DNA from 2 places in the Thiomicrorhabdus sp. genome. Region 2 is predicted to be linked to the other one. Evidence: predicted binding sites of a transcription regulator. Region 2 holds the regulator's gene; the other holds the start of a gene.
The links. The regulator HrcA, encoded in region 2, represses chaperone genes, less so after heat shock. The targets are predictions, from matches to a motif close to TTAGCACTCNNNNNNNNNGAGTGCTAA.

Region 1: rpoH (RNA polymerase sigma factor RpoH) is a predicted target of HrcA. The motif match lies at 2,704-2,730, and genes of this name have one in related genera.

What each region holds. Positions count from the first base shown of each region.
Region 1 is NZ_OY759719.1:545,329-552,327, reverse strand. It holds gene purT (formate-dependent phosphoribosylglycinamide formyltransferase) at 136-1,326, shown strand; gene fliS (flagellar export chaperone FliS) at 1,802-2,236, shown strand; gene rpoH (RNA polymerase sigma factor RpoH) at 2,776-3,669, shown strand; gene ACORJQ_RS02250 (YoaK family protein) at 3,754-4,458, shown strand; gene ovoA (5-histidylcysteine sulfoxide synthase) at 4,583-6,721, shown strand; gene ACORJQ_RS02240 (MalY/PatB family protein) at 6,732-6,999, shown strand, end outside.
Region 2 is NZ_OY759719.1:1,429,187-1,436,185, reverse strand. It holds gene grpE (nucleotide exchange factor GrpE) at 81-665, opposite strand; gene ACORJQ_RS06265 (diguanylate cyclase) at 968-2,323, shown strand; gene hrcA (heat-inducible transcriptional repressor HrcA) at 2,386-3,411, opposite strand; gene ACORJQ_RS06255 (NAD(+) kinase) at 3,611-4,486, shown strand; gene recN (DNA repair protein RecN) at 4,642-6,312, shown strand; gene fur (ferric iron uptake transcriptional regulator) at 6,422-6,835, opposite strand.

The sequences.
Region 1 (6,999 bases), 880 kb from region 2:
AAGACAACCGCTTTGCGGTTTTAAGCTTTTTAAATATTTTTTTAATATTTTTAAAAGTTTTTCTAAAGTTTTTTAAACTGTGGCCGATATATTTGGCCTTGTTTTTCTTAATTACCTTTAAGCAAAGGAGATGCCATGTCGAGCATTGGTACACCATTTTCATCAACAGCGGTTCGTGTTTTATTATGCGGAGCAGGTGAATTAGGCAAAGAAGTTGCCATTGAATTGCAACGTTTTGGAGTAGAAGTGATTGCTGCTGATCGTTACCCAAACGCCCCAGCCATGCAGGTTGCAGATCGTAGCCATGTTATTGATATGTTAGATGGTAATGCCTTAAGAAAAATCATAGAGCTCGAAAAACCACATATGGTCGTTCCAGAAATTGAAGCTATTGCTACCGATACTTTAGCGGCAATGGAGAAAGAAGGTGTCAAAATAATACCAACCGCTCGTGCCACACAATTGACAATGAATCGTGAAGGTATTCGTCGCTTAGCGGCAGAAGAGTTAAATATCCCCACCTCTCCTTATGAATTCTCAGACACACTGGAAGACTTTGCCGCTTCTGTGAAACGTATTGGCATACCTTGCGTGGTAAAACCCATTATGAGCTCGTCTGGTAAAGGGCAAAGCGTGATTAAATCTGCCGATGATATTCAAGCCGCTTGGGATTACGCTCAAGAAGGCGGCCGTGCCGGTAAAGGCCGTGTAATTGTTGAAGGTTTTGTGGATTTTGACTATGAAATTACTCTGTTAACCGTACGCCATGAAAACGGCATTAGTTTTTGCGAACCAATTGGGCATCACCAAGAAGATGGGGACTATCGTCAATCTTGGCAACCTGCCGCCATGCCCCCAAAAGCCCTAGCTACCTCAAAAGAAATTGCCGAAAAAGTGGCCAACAACCTATGCGGTGAAACTGGTCGCGGTTTATTTGGTGTTGAATTGTTTATTAAAGGTGATACAGTTTATTTTAGCGAGGTATCTCCTCGTCCACATGACACTGGCTTGGTTACATTACTTTCACAAGACTTATCAGAATTTGCCTTACACGCTCGTGCTATTTTAGGCTTGCCGATTCCTAACATTGCCCAACATGGTTTTTGTGCCTCTAGCGTAATTTTGCCAACTGGCACTTCAACTAAAACCAACTTCTCAAACCTAGAACAAGCTTTAGCTGAACCTGACACCCAAATACGCCTATTTGGTAAACCAGACATTGATGGTCGCAGAAGAATGGGAGTTGCTATTGCTCGAGCTGAGAGTATTGAAGAGGCCATTAATAAAGCCGATAAAGCGGCAAATTCGGTACAAGTGACGTTTTAATTTTTTTGACTCATAAAGTGTGAAGCCACTTTTCAGATTGGCTTTTACAATAATACTTTTACAGAAAAACGGCAATATAAATGCGATTTAGAACCAAGCATTCTTAAAGAATCGGTTTTAAATCGTATCTCTTCTAAAAAACCTTTAAATCTCTACCATTTTTTTTGACACTTTTCAGTTTTACCAGGCCTGGTAAAATGATTTTTACTCTTACACTTAACACTTAAAACCATTTATTTTCTGCTGTTTTATCCGCTGTTCTAACAATAAACTATTCCTTTAAAATCATAATGTTATCAACCCACAATCTTCTAAAGACTTCTGTCTAACTTATTTCATCAACTGCCCTTATTGTATTTTTTGGCATGTCATATGCTGTACGACAGACAAAGCAAAAACTTGAATAAAAAAATCAAGACTTGCCAACCTTACACAAGACAAAAGCGAAAACCGCTAAACACACTAGGGGAATCACATGACTTTAAATAACAATACGGCAGCCGATATTAAGGCGCCTATTTTAGAAGAGTACCGCAGAAACCAAGAAGCCGAAAAAACATTGGCGGAAAATCCACGCAAAACCATCCTACTGCTTTTACAAGGTGCCGTAGATAAAGGCAACCTGGCAAAAGTTTGCCACCAAAGCCAAGCTTTAGTAGAAAAGGGCTTTCATCTAGGCCGTATGACAACGATTTTGGATGCCTTACGCGACCGTTTAAGTTTTACCAAAGATACACCGTTAGCTTATGACTTAGAAGAGCTATATCGTTATGCCGATCAAAGCATTCAAGAAGCGGTGTTTGAAAAAGATACTTTCTATTTAGACAGCGCAATTGAAATCTTAACCGAACTGCGTGATGCATGGTTAGAGATGATGCAACAGACTGGTCAGTTTCCAGAAAACGCATAAATTCAGTAATGCAAAAAAGAATGATCAAATTTTAAATTAAGATATATCGATCAGATGTTTAAAGGTGATGTTATAAAATTGACATCTCTATATTTTCTAGGCTTGGTAAATAAGGTATCAAACTATAATTTTTTGCATCCATAACTGAATTTAGCACCTTACTACTCGTTTTTTACTGTTTGTTATATTAATGACAAACGTATAAGAGTGGTAGTGATTCTCTGAAGCCAAACAAAAACCTTTTGTTTGGCTTTTTTACTTTAACTTCATATATATTCATACATAAAATATAAATACATACCTACCGCTCTTAATGCATTCCGACTTAGTACAAACTGCCTCAATTATCTGCTTCACACTTTGAAAATCTAGATATAAAAATAAGTGCATTAAAGCCCTATAAAACAGGCTTGATAAAAAAACCAACCAACAACCTCTACCAGAAAATTGAAAGATAATGACTTGTTTTAGCACTCTCTTGCATTGAGTGCTAAAAATGAGTTATATTAACTACATAAAGTATTAATGGAGGGCAATGTATGTCTCAGACAATTACAAATTACCTACAAGCGGAACAAGCACAGAAACTTCCTTCTGCTGAGGTATTAGCACACCAATTAGTACCAGGACAGAACCTGGAAACTTATTTGCACACCATTAAAAGCGTGCAACAGTTAACAGCGGCTGAAGAAAAAACGCTTGCCGAAAAACTCTACTACCAAGATGATGTTGAAGCAGCTCGTCAGTTAATTTTATCTTCACTACGTTATGTAGTGCCAGTTGCACGCTCATACAATGGTTACGGTTTACCATTAGGCGATATTATTCAAGAAGGTAATATCGGCTTAATGAAAGCAGTAAAACGCTTTAACCCAGAAGAAAACGTGCGCTTAATGACGTTTGCAGTACATTGGATTCGTGCCGAAATTAATGAATATGTTATCAAAAACTGGCGTATTGTTAAAACAGCCACAACCAAAGCACAACGTAAACTGTTTTTTAAACTACGTAGCACTAAAAAAAATCTGGAATGGTTTGGCGATAAAGATGCCGATGTCGTTGCTGAAGAGTTAGGTGTAACTCGTAAAGATGTATTAGAAATGGAAACACGTCTTTACGGTAAAGATTTATCGGTTGATATGCAGATGGATGAGGATAATGAGAACACCACGTTCCCAGTATTAATCAGCCAAGAAGCCAACCCAGAAATGACTCTTATTCAAGAGAACAACGCAGAATATGAGTTGAATCGCATGCAACAAGCGTTAGCGACCTTAGATGATCGCAGCCGTGATATTTTGCAAAAACGTTGGTTAACAGACGATAAAGTTGGTTTAAAAGAGTTATCTGCAGAATACGGTGTTTCTATGGAACGTATTCGCCAGGTTGAACAACAAGCATTAAATAAATTAAAAAACTTATTAGTTGTGTAATTAAACCTTATACATATTGCGGTTAATTATCCAGGCCTGCTAGAATTCAATTTCTAGCAGGCCTTTTTTATTTCTGGAGTTTATGTGCCTTACCCTATAAAAGAACACATAGAAAATGACGTGGATTTTAAATTATCTGCCACCAAACTCTATGTAATTAGTTTTATTATGACCCTTATTGCCGGTTACATTAACAGTGCCATGTTAATCGAGTTTGGCATACCTGTTAGCCAAATGACAGGTGTTAGCTCTCGCATGAGTGATGCCATTGTGGATATTGAATGGATAGACCTACTCAACAACTTCATGATTTTAAGCGGCTTCTTTGGCGGTGCTTTTATTTCTGGTTGGTTAATAGGTCATTCCCAATACCAAACCACTCCCAATTATGGTTATGCACTATTACTAAACTGTATTTTATTAAGCCTGGCCACCTTCTTTAGTTTTATACAGTCAGATCTTTCTCTTTTATTAGCCGCCATTGCCTGCGGCTTACAGAACGCATTGGTAGCCAGTTATCGAGGATTACAAATTCGTACCACTCACGTTACAGGAACCGTTACCGACTTGGGTGTGCATTTAGCACAAAAAATAAAACATAAACGAGCATGGTCTTGGAAGGGTAATGCTTTAATTGTTTTACTTTTAGGGTTCATTATTGGCGGCGTTATTGGCATCTTTGCCTACAGACTTTTTCCAAACTGGTCATTGGTTTTTCCGGCTTTAATCACTCTTATTTTAGGGCTTGCTTACCTTTACCAATTTAGAAGCAGGCAGCCCACTAATTAGATAACAGACGACAACCTTATACATAGGTTTTACAAATAATAAACACACTTATACAAATCATCTTTGATGTATTGCTTTGCATTGTTTAGAATGAACCCAATTCATTCAAATTTGGACTGTTCTAATGTTAACCAGAGAAGATTTAATCACCTATCCTCCAGAGCTTCTAAGTGGAGATATTGAATCCAAACGTCAAGAAATTAAATCCTACTTTAACCTGACCTATGATGCTTATGAGGCACTGTTTTTAACTCTAAAGTCCGACTCAGCTTTTTATGAACGACCTTGTTCTCTTCGTCACCCCCTTATTTTTTATTTTGGGCATACCGCCACCTTCTTTACCAATAAACTGGTTTTAGCCAAGCTTTTGCCTAATCGCATTAATCCAAAAATCGAATCAATGTGTGCTATTGGTGTGGATGAAATGTCTTGGGATGATTTGGATGAAACTCATTACGACTGGCCAAGTGCAGACGATGTTAGAGATTATAGAAACCAAGTTAGAGAAGCTGTGAATCAGTTAATCGACCGTGTTGAATTTACGATGCCGATTGATTGGAAAAGTCCAATGTGGCCGATTTTAATGGGCATAGAACATGAGCGAATTCACTTAGAAACCTCTTCAGTGTTAATTCGCCAGTTGCCAATTACCTCTGTGCAGTCGCATGATTTATTTCCAATTTGTCGGCAATCCGGCTCCGCACCAGAAAACCAGCTATATGATGTACCAGCTGGTGAAGTGTTAATTAATCATCATGACCCAGCACCCGTTTATGGCTGGGATAATGAATACGGCCAACATCAAGCTAAAGTCCCAGAGTTTAAAGCAGCTTCTTTTTTGGTCTCTAACCAAGAGTATTTGGCTTTTGTTGAAGATGGCGGTTATGACAAAGCTGAATATTGGGATAATGAAGGCAACCAGTGGCGTAACTTTAGCCCTGTAAAACACCCTACCTTCTGGGTTAAAAAAGATCACCCTGACCAGGCCTGGTATTTACGCTGCATGACTGAAGAAATTCCCATGCCATGGAACTGGCCAGTTGAAGTCAATCAGCTTGAAGCACACGCCTTTTGCCAGTGGAAATCACAACAAACTGGCCTGCCAATTCGTTTACCAAGTGAAGATGAATATTTACGTTTAAGAGAACATAGCCAAGCCTTACACCATAAACAACAGGCCAACTTTAATTTACAAAAATTTGCCTCATCCACCCCGGTAGATGAAAATAAAACGGACGATTTTTATGATGTTTTAGGCAACGTATGGCAGTGGACACAAACCCCTATTTACCCCTATGAAGGTTTTAAAGTGCATCCGCTTTATGATGACTTTACCATGCCTACTTTTGACAATAAACACAACTTGTTTACAGGTGGTAGCTGGATATCTACCGGTAATGAAATTAATGGTTATTCACGCTATGCGTTTCGTCGTCACTTTTTTCAACATGCAGGTTTTCGCTATATTCAGTCTGAAGCAAAAGTTAAAACCGAATTCTCAACTTATGAGACAGATCAATCGGTTTCTCAATATTGTGAATTTCATTACGGTGATGAATATTTTGGCATTGAAAATTTTGCTAAGGCCTATGCAAATATTGCCATTGATACCATTAAAAATGATTCAGACTTCAATAATAAAACCGATTTAAGCGTTCTTGAAGTAGGTTGTTCAGTAGGACGTGCTAGTTTTGAACTTGCCAAACACTTTTCCCAAGTAACCGGTTTAGATTTTTCAGCCCGCTTTATTCAAGTGGCTAACCAGCTTCAAGACAATGGCACGATTCGATACTCGATTCCTCAAGAAGGGGAAATTATGGAGTTTAAGTCTCAGAGCCTTGAGAACTTAAATCTTAATGATGTGGCTAAACGCTGTACTTTTATGCAACAAGATGCCAGTAACCTTAAACCGCGTTTTACCGATTATGACATGGTCATTGCCATTAACTTAATTGACCGCCTGTATGAGCCAAGCAAATTCTTGAGCATGATCCATGAACGAATCAACTCACATGGGTATCTAATTATTGGCTCACCTTACACTTGGCTAGAAGAGTTTACTGAAAAATCCCGCTGGTTAGGTGGTTATAAAGATGAACAGTCTGGTGAAAACGTAACCACATTAGAAGGCCTACACGCTATTTTAGACAGCCACTTTACCCGTGTTGCAGAACCTTTTGATGTGCCATTTGTGATTAGAGAAACTCAACGTAAATATCAGCACTCTTTATCTGAATTTACAATATGGAAAAAAATTACATAACATAGAGAAAATGATGGTAAGCTATAAAAAATCAACAAGACAGGCTCAGCCTGATACCGATATAGCACCAGAAAAAGAATCTATTGAGACCTTTCCAAACATGTTTAACTTTAATCAACCCATCTCTAGGACAGGCACTCACGCCGAAAAATATGAACTACGCCAAGCTTTATTTGGCACTAAAGACGTTTTGCCAATGTGGGTGGCCGACATGGATTTACCCACGCCACCTTTTGTAATGAATGCGTTAAAATCTCGTTTAAACCACTCATTATTAG
Region 2 (6,999 bases):
TTTTCTATTTTTTACGCTGTTTTTTGTGTTTTATTTTGTCTTCACTAAACACAAACAAACGCCCCCTTACAAATAAAGACTTACTGAGCAACTATCACTCGTGCAGCACGTACTAAACGCTCGTTTAATGTGTAACCCTTTTGAATGGTATCAACTACCGTATTACTTTCATGATCTGGCGATGGAATCATCGTTAAAGCTTCATGCAAATTAGGGTCAAACTTTTCACCCGTTGGGTTTACACGCTCAACGTTAAACTCTTGAAGTACATCCAACATCTGCTTAAAGGTCATTTCAACCCCCTCACGAATACTTTCAAGAGTCGCCTCTTCTTTAGAGGCAGCATCAATCCCCATTTCCATAGAATCCATAGCAGGCAATAACGCATTAACAAATTTCTCTAATGCATACTTGTGTGCACTTTCTACATCAATACGAGTACGGCGACGTAAATTTTCCATATCGGCCTGAACACGTAATGCCATATCTTTATGCTTTTCCGCTTCTGCTTTGGCTTCTTCTAATAAAGCTGCAATATCATCTTGAACCGCTTCTTGTGCATTATCTAAAGCTTCTTCAGCCTGCTGAACCGCCTCTTCTGCAGTTTGGGTTTCAACAGCTTCTGCATTAACGTCATCATTCATTTTTTGCTCTTTTTCAGACATGGTTATCTCCAGTAAATTTCTAGTCGGGAGTTTTATAAGGGATAGCTTTAAGTAATTCAAGCCAAAGACGGATTTTTTTTAAAAGAATTTACCAGGCCTGGTAACAAAGCAAAACACGCTAGGAATCAGTTGGGCTGAAATAGTCGAAACGAAAAAAGCCTGGCTTAAATAGTTTTTTCAGCTTTGAGACGAATAGCACGGCTATTCAATGAAAAAGTGGACAAAAAAATCACCAAATCTGGTTTTTGCAGCCATTTAGCTTTAAAATAGCTGGCCTTCTTACAAAGCCATGTCCAAAATTCATGAATATACTCATCGTAGATCCATCCAATAGCTATCGTAATGTTATCAAGCTCACACTAAGCAATGCAGATACGCACATCATTGAAGCTAGTAATGGAAACGATGGCTTGGTTTATTTAAAAAAACACAAACCTTCCGCAATCTGTGTGGCACATGAACTAAGTGACATGGACAGTTTTAAGTTTCTGAAAAAGCTAAAGTCCAACAAAATCCTATGCAACACGCCCAAGTTCTTGCTCACTTCAAATAATTCGTCCGACTTTAAACGCCAAGCCTACGATGCTGGCTTTACCGAAATATTTATTAAATCAGACTTTCCAACCCTAAAACGTGCTCTACACAGCTTAATGCTCTATGCCACGCTTAACATATCCGCTCGTGTTCTTTATGTGGAAGACACACAAAGCACCGCTGACTTTACCAGTCACATTATGAAATCGGCAGGCTGGAAAGTGATGCATGTTAAAAGTGGCGAAGAAGCCGCTGCACTGTTAGACAATACTAAAAAATCGTTTGATATTGTCGTTACTGACTTGGTTTTAGAAGGTGAAGTGAGTGGTATTGGCCTAATTAACCTAATTCGTCAAGGCAATGAACGCATTCGCGACATCCCTATTCTGGCCGTTTCTGGGTGGAACGACTTATTACGCCAAGTCTATGTTCTTAAACACGGTGCGGGCGACTTTATTGCCAAGCCATTTAATGAAACTGACTTTTTAGCACGAGCCATCAACCTAATTATGGGCAAACGTGCCCGCGATGAACTCATAGAAGAACAAGCCGCACTTCACCAAAAAGTAAACATAGACTCGCTAACCGGCATCAACAACCGCCATTATTTAGATGAGTATGGAGATAAACTAGTCAGATCCGCAATCACTAAAAATGAAGCGATTGCCTTGATGTTATTAGATATCGATCAGTTTAAAGAAATAAACGATATGACCGGGCACACTGCAGGCGACACCATACTTGAAACCGTTGCTTCTATTCTAAAAAACAATGGTCATGCAAACGACATAATTGCCCGCTATGGTGGCGATGAATTTGTTGTCATCATTAAAGATTTAAATCAAGAAGAAGTCCTACAACGAGCTGAAACAATTCGCCAACAAGTCGCTGAAGCCCAACCATTAGGAATAACGACAACCTGCTCCATTGGATTAGCTTACCACCATAAAAAAATTGCATTACAACTGGTCGAACTACTTGAAAACATCAATCAAAGCCCTGAAGAGTTTGAGCTAAACTACCAAACCCTATTTAAAGCCGCAGACCACTCTCTATACGCCGCAAAAAAGGCTGGACGTAATCAAGTTTGTATCAACAACTCACTAAAACCCATTCAACAATAAAGAATCAATCGAGCCAGACAATAAAAATTTTAACAGCCTTAATATGAGCGTTAATTATGAAATTATTTTTTAAGAAGTGAGCTTAAGATTTTGGCGGTCATATCGACTCTAGGTACGACTCTTTGATAGTTCATTCGGCTTGGACCTACTACACCTAGTACACCTAGAATTTCGCCCTCAACTTCATAAGGCGTAGTGATAATACTGCAGTCTTGGTAAATTTCATTACCGCATTCGTGGCCTACAAATACTTGTACACCTTGGGCTTGCATGCTTTTATCGAGCAGTGACACCATTTCATTGTGTTGTTCAAATGAGTTAAATAGGGCTTTTAATTTTTCTGAACTCGCCAGCTCTTGGTAATTGAGTAAATTGGTTTTACCTGAGACTAAAAATGGCATTTTTTGGGCTAGCTGACTTTCTAAAACAAAGTCGGTTGCTTGCACAATCGAGCTCATAAATTCATTGGTGGTAGAACGAATGGTATCCATTCTAGACATTAAAAATTGTTTAGCTTCGGCTAGATTTTTGCCTAAACAGTGTTCATTTAAATAGTTTGCAGTTTGCTGAAGTTCATCACCACTAAAAGGTTTTTCGAGCTCAATAATGCGGTTTTGCACATCTTGATCATTAAAGACCAACACCACTAATACACGATTAGCACCGAGCTGAATAAAATCGATATGCTTGAGCACCTCTTGCTGTTTATTTGGCATTAACACCAAACTGGTCATACCGGTAATGCCAGACAATACTTTTGAGGCACTTTCTAACAAGTCATCTTGGTTTAAACCCACCGATAACTCATTACGAATGGAGGCTTGTTTTTGCTGTGAAAGAGGCTCGTAGGTAAGCATGGAATCAAGAAACAGTCTGTAACCGGTATCGGTAGGCACGCGCCCTGCTGATGTGTGCGGTGAGTGAATCAAGCCCATTTTTTCAAGGTCTGCCATCACATTACGAACCGTTGCTGAACTCAAGCCAATATCGGGTAATTTGGCGAGTGTAGTTGACCCTACCGGCTTGCCATCATTAAGGTATAATCCCATTAAGTTTTTAAATAATAGTTGTGAACGGTCGTTTAACACTTTAAGCACTCTTTAAGATACACTGCTAAATTATATGAACAATAGTTGGTTATTCAAGGCCTTCAATTGACTTTTATATAGAATTTATAAAATTAAAAACACTAGAATAAAGCTACAACAAAGCTAGAACAAAGAGTTAAATAGAACACTTATTACCCATCCCTTAAGCTTGGCTTAGATTACATATGAGTTTATGAACATGTTTCAAACAATCGGAATATTTGGAAAATACACAGGCAATCAATGTTGGGAAAATATTGAAATGCTAATTGATTATCTTCACTCTAAATCCCGAACTGTGTATTTAGATAAGCCCTCTTGTGAAAAATTTCCGCGACATGAATCAGTTGAACTTTTAGAACGAGAAGACTTAAAAAGTAAAATTGACCTTGCGGTTATGGTGGGTGGCGATGGCACTTTTTTGGATGTCGCTCGCTGTATTACCGATAACGATGTTCCGATACTGGGTATTAACCTGGGTCGCCTTGGTTTTTTAACCGATGTATCCGCAGATGACATGATTGAAACCATGGAAGAGATTTTGTCTGGTGTGTATCAAGAAGAGTTACGTAATGTCTTGCAAGTGAGTGTTTATGAAAATGGTGAGCTCACATTCCAAGAACGTGCTATTAACGATGTGGTGATTCATAAAACCGACTCTCCACGAATGATTGAATTTGAAACTTTTGTAGATGGTCGCTTTTTAAACAGTCAACGTTCTGATGGCATGATTATCTCTACCCCAACGGGCTCCACAGCTTATGCATTGTCTGCTGGTGGGCCAATTTTAGATCCGGGTGTTGATGCGATAACGTTAGTTTCTATTAATCCGCATACCATGAGCACACGCCCTTATGTGATTAATAGCAGTAGTACTGTGGAATTACGTGCACATGAATATTGTGACAAAACAGCGCAGATTATTTGTGATGGTCAAATCACCCATGATATTTCGCCAAACCATCAAACAATCGTGAAACGTAATGAACATTATTTACGTCTTTTACACCCAAAGAATCACGACCATTTTGAGCTATTACGAGCTAAATTACACTGGGGCGACAAGCTTTCTTAAACGCCTTTGTGAAAGGCTGACAAAAAGCGAAATTAAAGCATTTTTTGTTATATTTATTTCCTATATAATCTCAAATCAATAGCAAATCACCAGGCCTGGTAAATTGTTAAATTACCAGGCCTGTTTAATTTATTAATGTGAAATGAACTCCTTATATGCTGCAAGAACTCTCTATTCAAAACTTAGCCCTAATTGAAAAACTTCAACTGCAATTTAATACTGGCTTCACTACCCTAACGGGTGAAACAGGTGCAGGTAAATCGATTTTATTAGATGCCTTAGGCCTCGCTTTAGGTGAACGTGCCGATAGCTCTTTAGTTCGCCACAACACCCCAAAAGCCGATGTAACCGCCCTATTTGAAATTGAGAAACTTCCGCATGTTCAAAGCTGGTTAGTTGAGCAAGAATTAGATGATGACACTCAATGTTATTTGCGTAGAACCGTTACTTCAGAAGGCCGTTCAAAAGCTTACATTAATGGTTACCCTGTTGCGGCAAACCAACTGAAAACCCTAGGGAGTTTTTTGATTGATATTCATGGCCAACATGAGCATCAAACATTATTGTCTAGCAATAAACAGTTAGACCTTCTTGATGCCTACGCCAATCATCCAAAAAATCTTAGCCAAACACATCAAGCCTTTAAAGCATGGCAAGATTTAAAACGCCAACTAAAACAAATTGAAGAAGAACAAGCCGACTACCAAAGTAAGCTTGAATTATTAAGTTTTCAAAAAAATGAATTTGATGAAATCAACCCGCAAGATGGCGAATTTGATGCTTTATCTGAAGAACAAAGCCAACTCTCTCATGCAAGTGAAATCAAACTGGCTTGTGATAAAGCCTACAATGCAATTGAAGAAGAACAAGGCGCCGTTGATTCAATCAACCAGGCGATTCATGCATTAGAGTCGATTATTGAATTCAGCCCAAGCTTAGAAGGTTTAATCACCCAATTAAACAGTAGCGTAATTGAGGTACAAGAAGCGGCAACCGAAATTCAACATCATTCTGAAAACATTGATTTAGACCCACAACAACTTCAAAACGTTGAAGAACGTTTGTCTGCTCTATTTGGCTTGGCTAAAAAATACAATATTGAAGCAGAGCAACTGGTTGAGAAACACCAACAAATTCAAGAAGACTTAGCTCGTTTAGAACAGTCTGATGCCTCTTTGGAAATATTAAAAGCCGAACTTGACCAGGCCTGGAAAAATTATCAAGACCAAGCTAATTCACTCAAAAAATCACGTCAAAAAGCGGCTAAAAACCTGTCTAAAATTGTTACTGAAGGCATGCAAACCTTAGGCATGCCTAATGGACTCTTTGAAGTAGCCTTAAGTGATGCTGAGCAACCTAATACCAATGGTACAGACAAAGTAATCTTTAATGTGACAGCTAACAAAGGCCAGCCATTACAGCCGCTTGCTAAAGTCGCATCGGGCGGTGAATTGTCTCGTATTAGTTTAGCGATTCAAGTCGCCACCTCAGAAGTCGCACAACTGCCAACCCTGATTTTTGATGAAGTGGACGTGGGTATTGGTGGCGGTATTGCCGAAGTAGTCGGTCAAAAAATGCAGCAATTGGGTAAAGACAAACAAATCTTTTCCATTACCCATTTGGCTCAAGTGGCTTCTCATGGTCACAGTCATTTACATATTGCAAAACAGACACAAAACAATTCAACTACCACACAAGTTAAACAGCTTAGTTCAGAACAGCGTATTGAAGAGTTAGCAAGAATGATTGGTGGCCTAACCCTCACAGAACAAACTCTCAGCCATGCCAAAGAGATGCTAGAAAGTGCACAAAATAAAACAACCTAATTGAATTTTGGCACAGGGTTATCCCAAAACAATTAAGGTCTTATGAGATTTTAAACATACAAAAAAGGGGCGATTAAGCCCCTTTTTTATTTCTGATAACTATCAAATATTATTTGGATTCTTGTGGCAAAGTCCCATAAATAACCAGACTATGGCCTGATAAATCATAACCATTTTCTTTGGCAATTTCTTGAATACGGTTCTCAATTATAGGGTCAACAAACTCTTTGACACGGCCAGATTTTAAACAGACTAAGTGATCATGATTATCACCAGTATCAAGTTCAAAGATAGAGATATTATTCTCAAAGTTTAAACGTCTAACAATACCCGCTTGTTCAAACTGAGTAAGCACACGATAAACCGTTGCCAAACCGACTTCTTCACCCTGTTCTAGTAGGATTTTATAAACGTCTTCAGCCGTTAGGTGATGCTCGTCTCCAGAAGTTTCTAAAATTTCTAGAATTTTTAATCTTGGTAGAGTCACTTTTAAACCGACTTTTTTGAGTTCTGCTCCGCTCATACTATCCTCTTATACTTTTTGCTTTTCTTTTTACTGAGTGTAACTGTTGATTTTATGGGCTATTTTTTAATTACCCTAATCCGGATATAGTTCACTCATATTTAGCAGTAAATAATTAACAAGTTTATCGCCAATTGCACTTTAAAACAGCCAGAATCCTGATG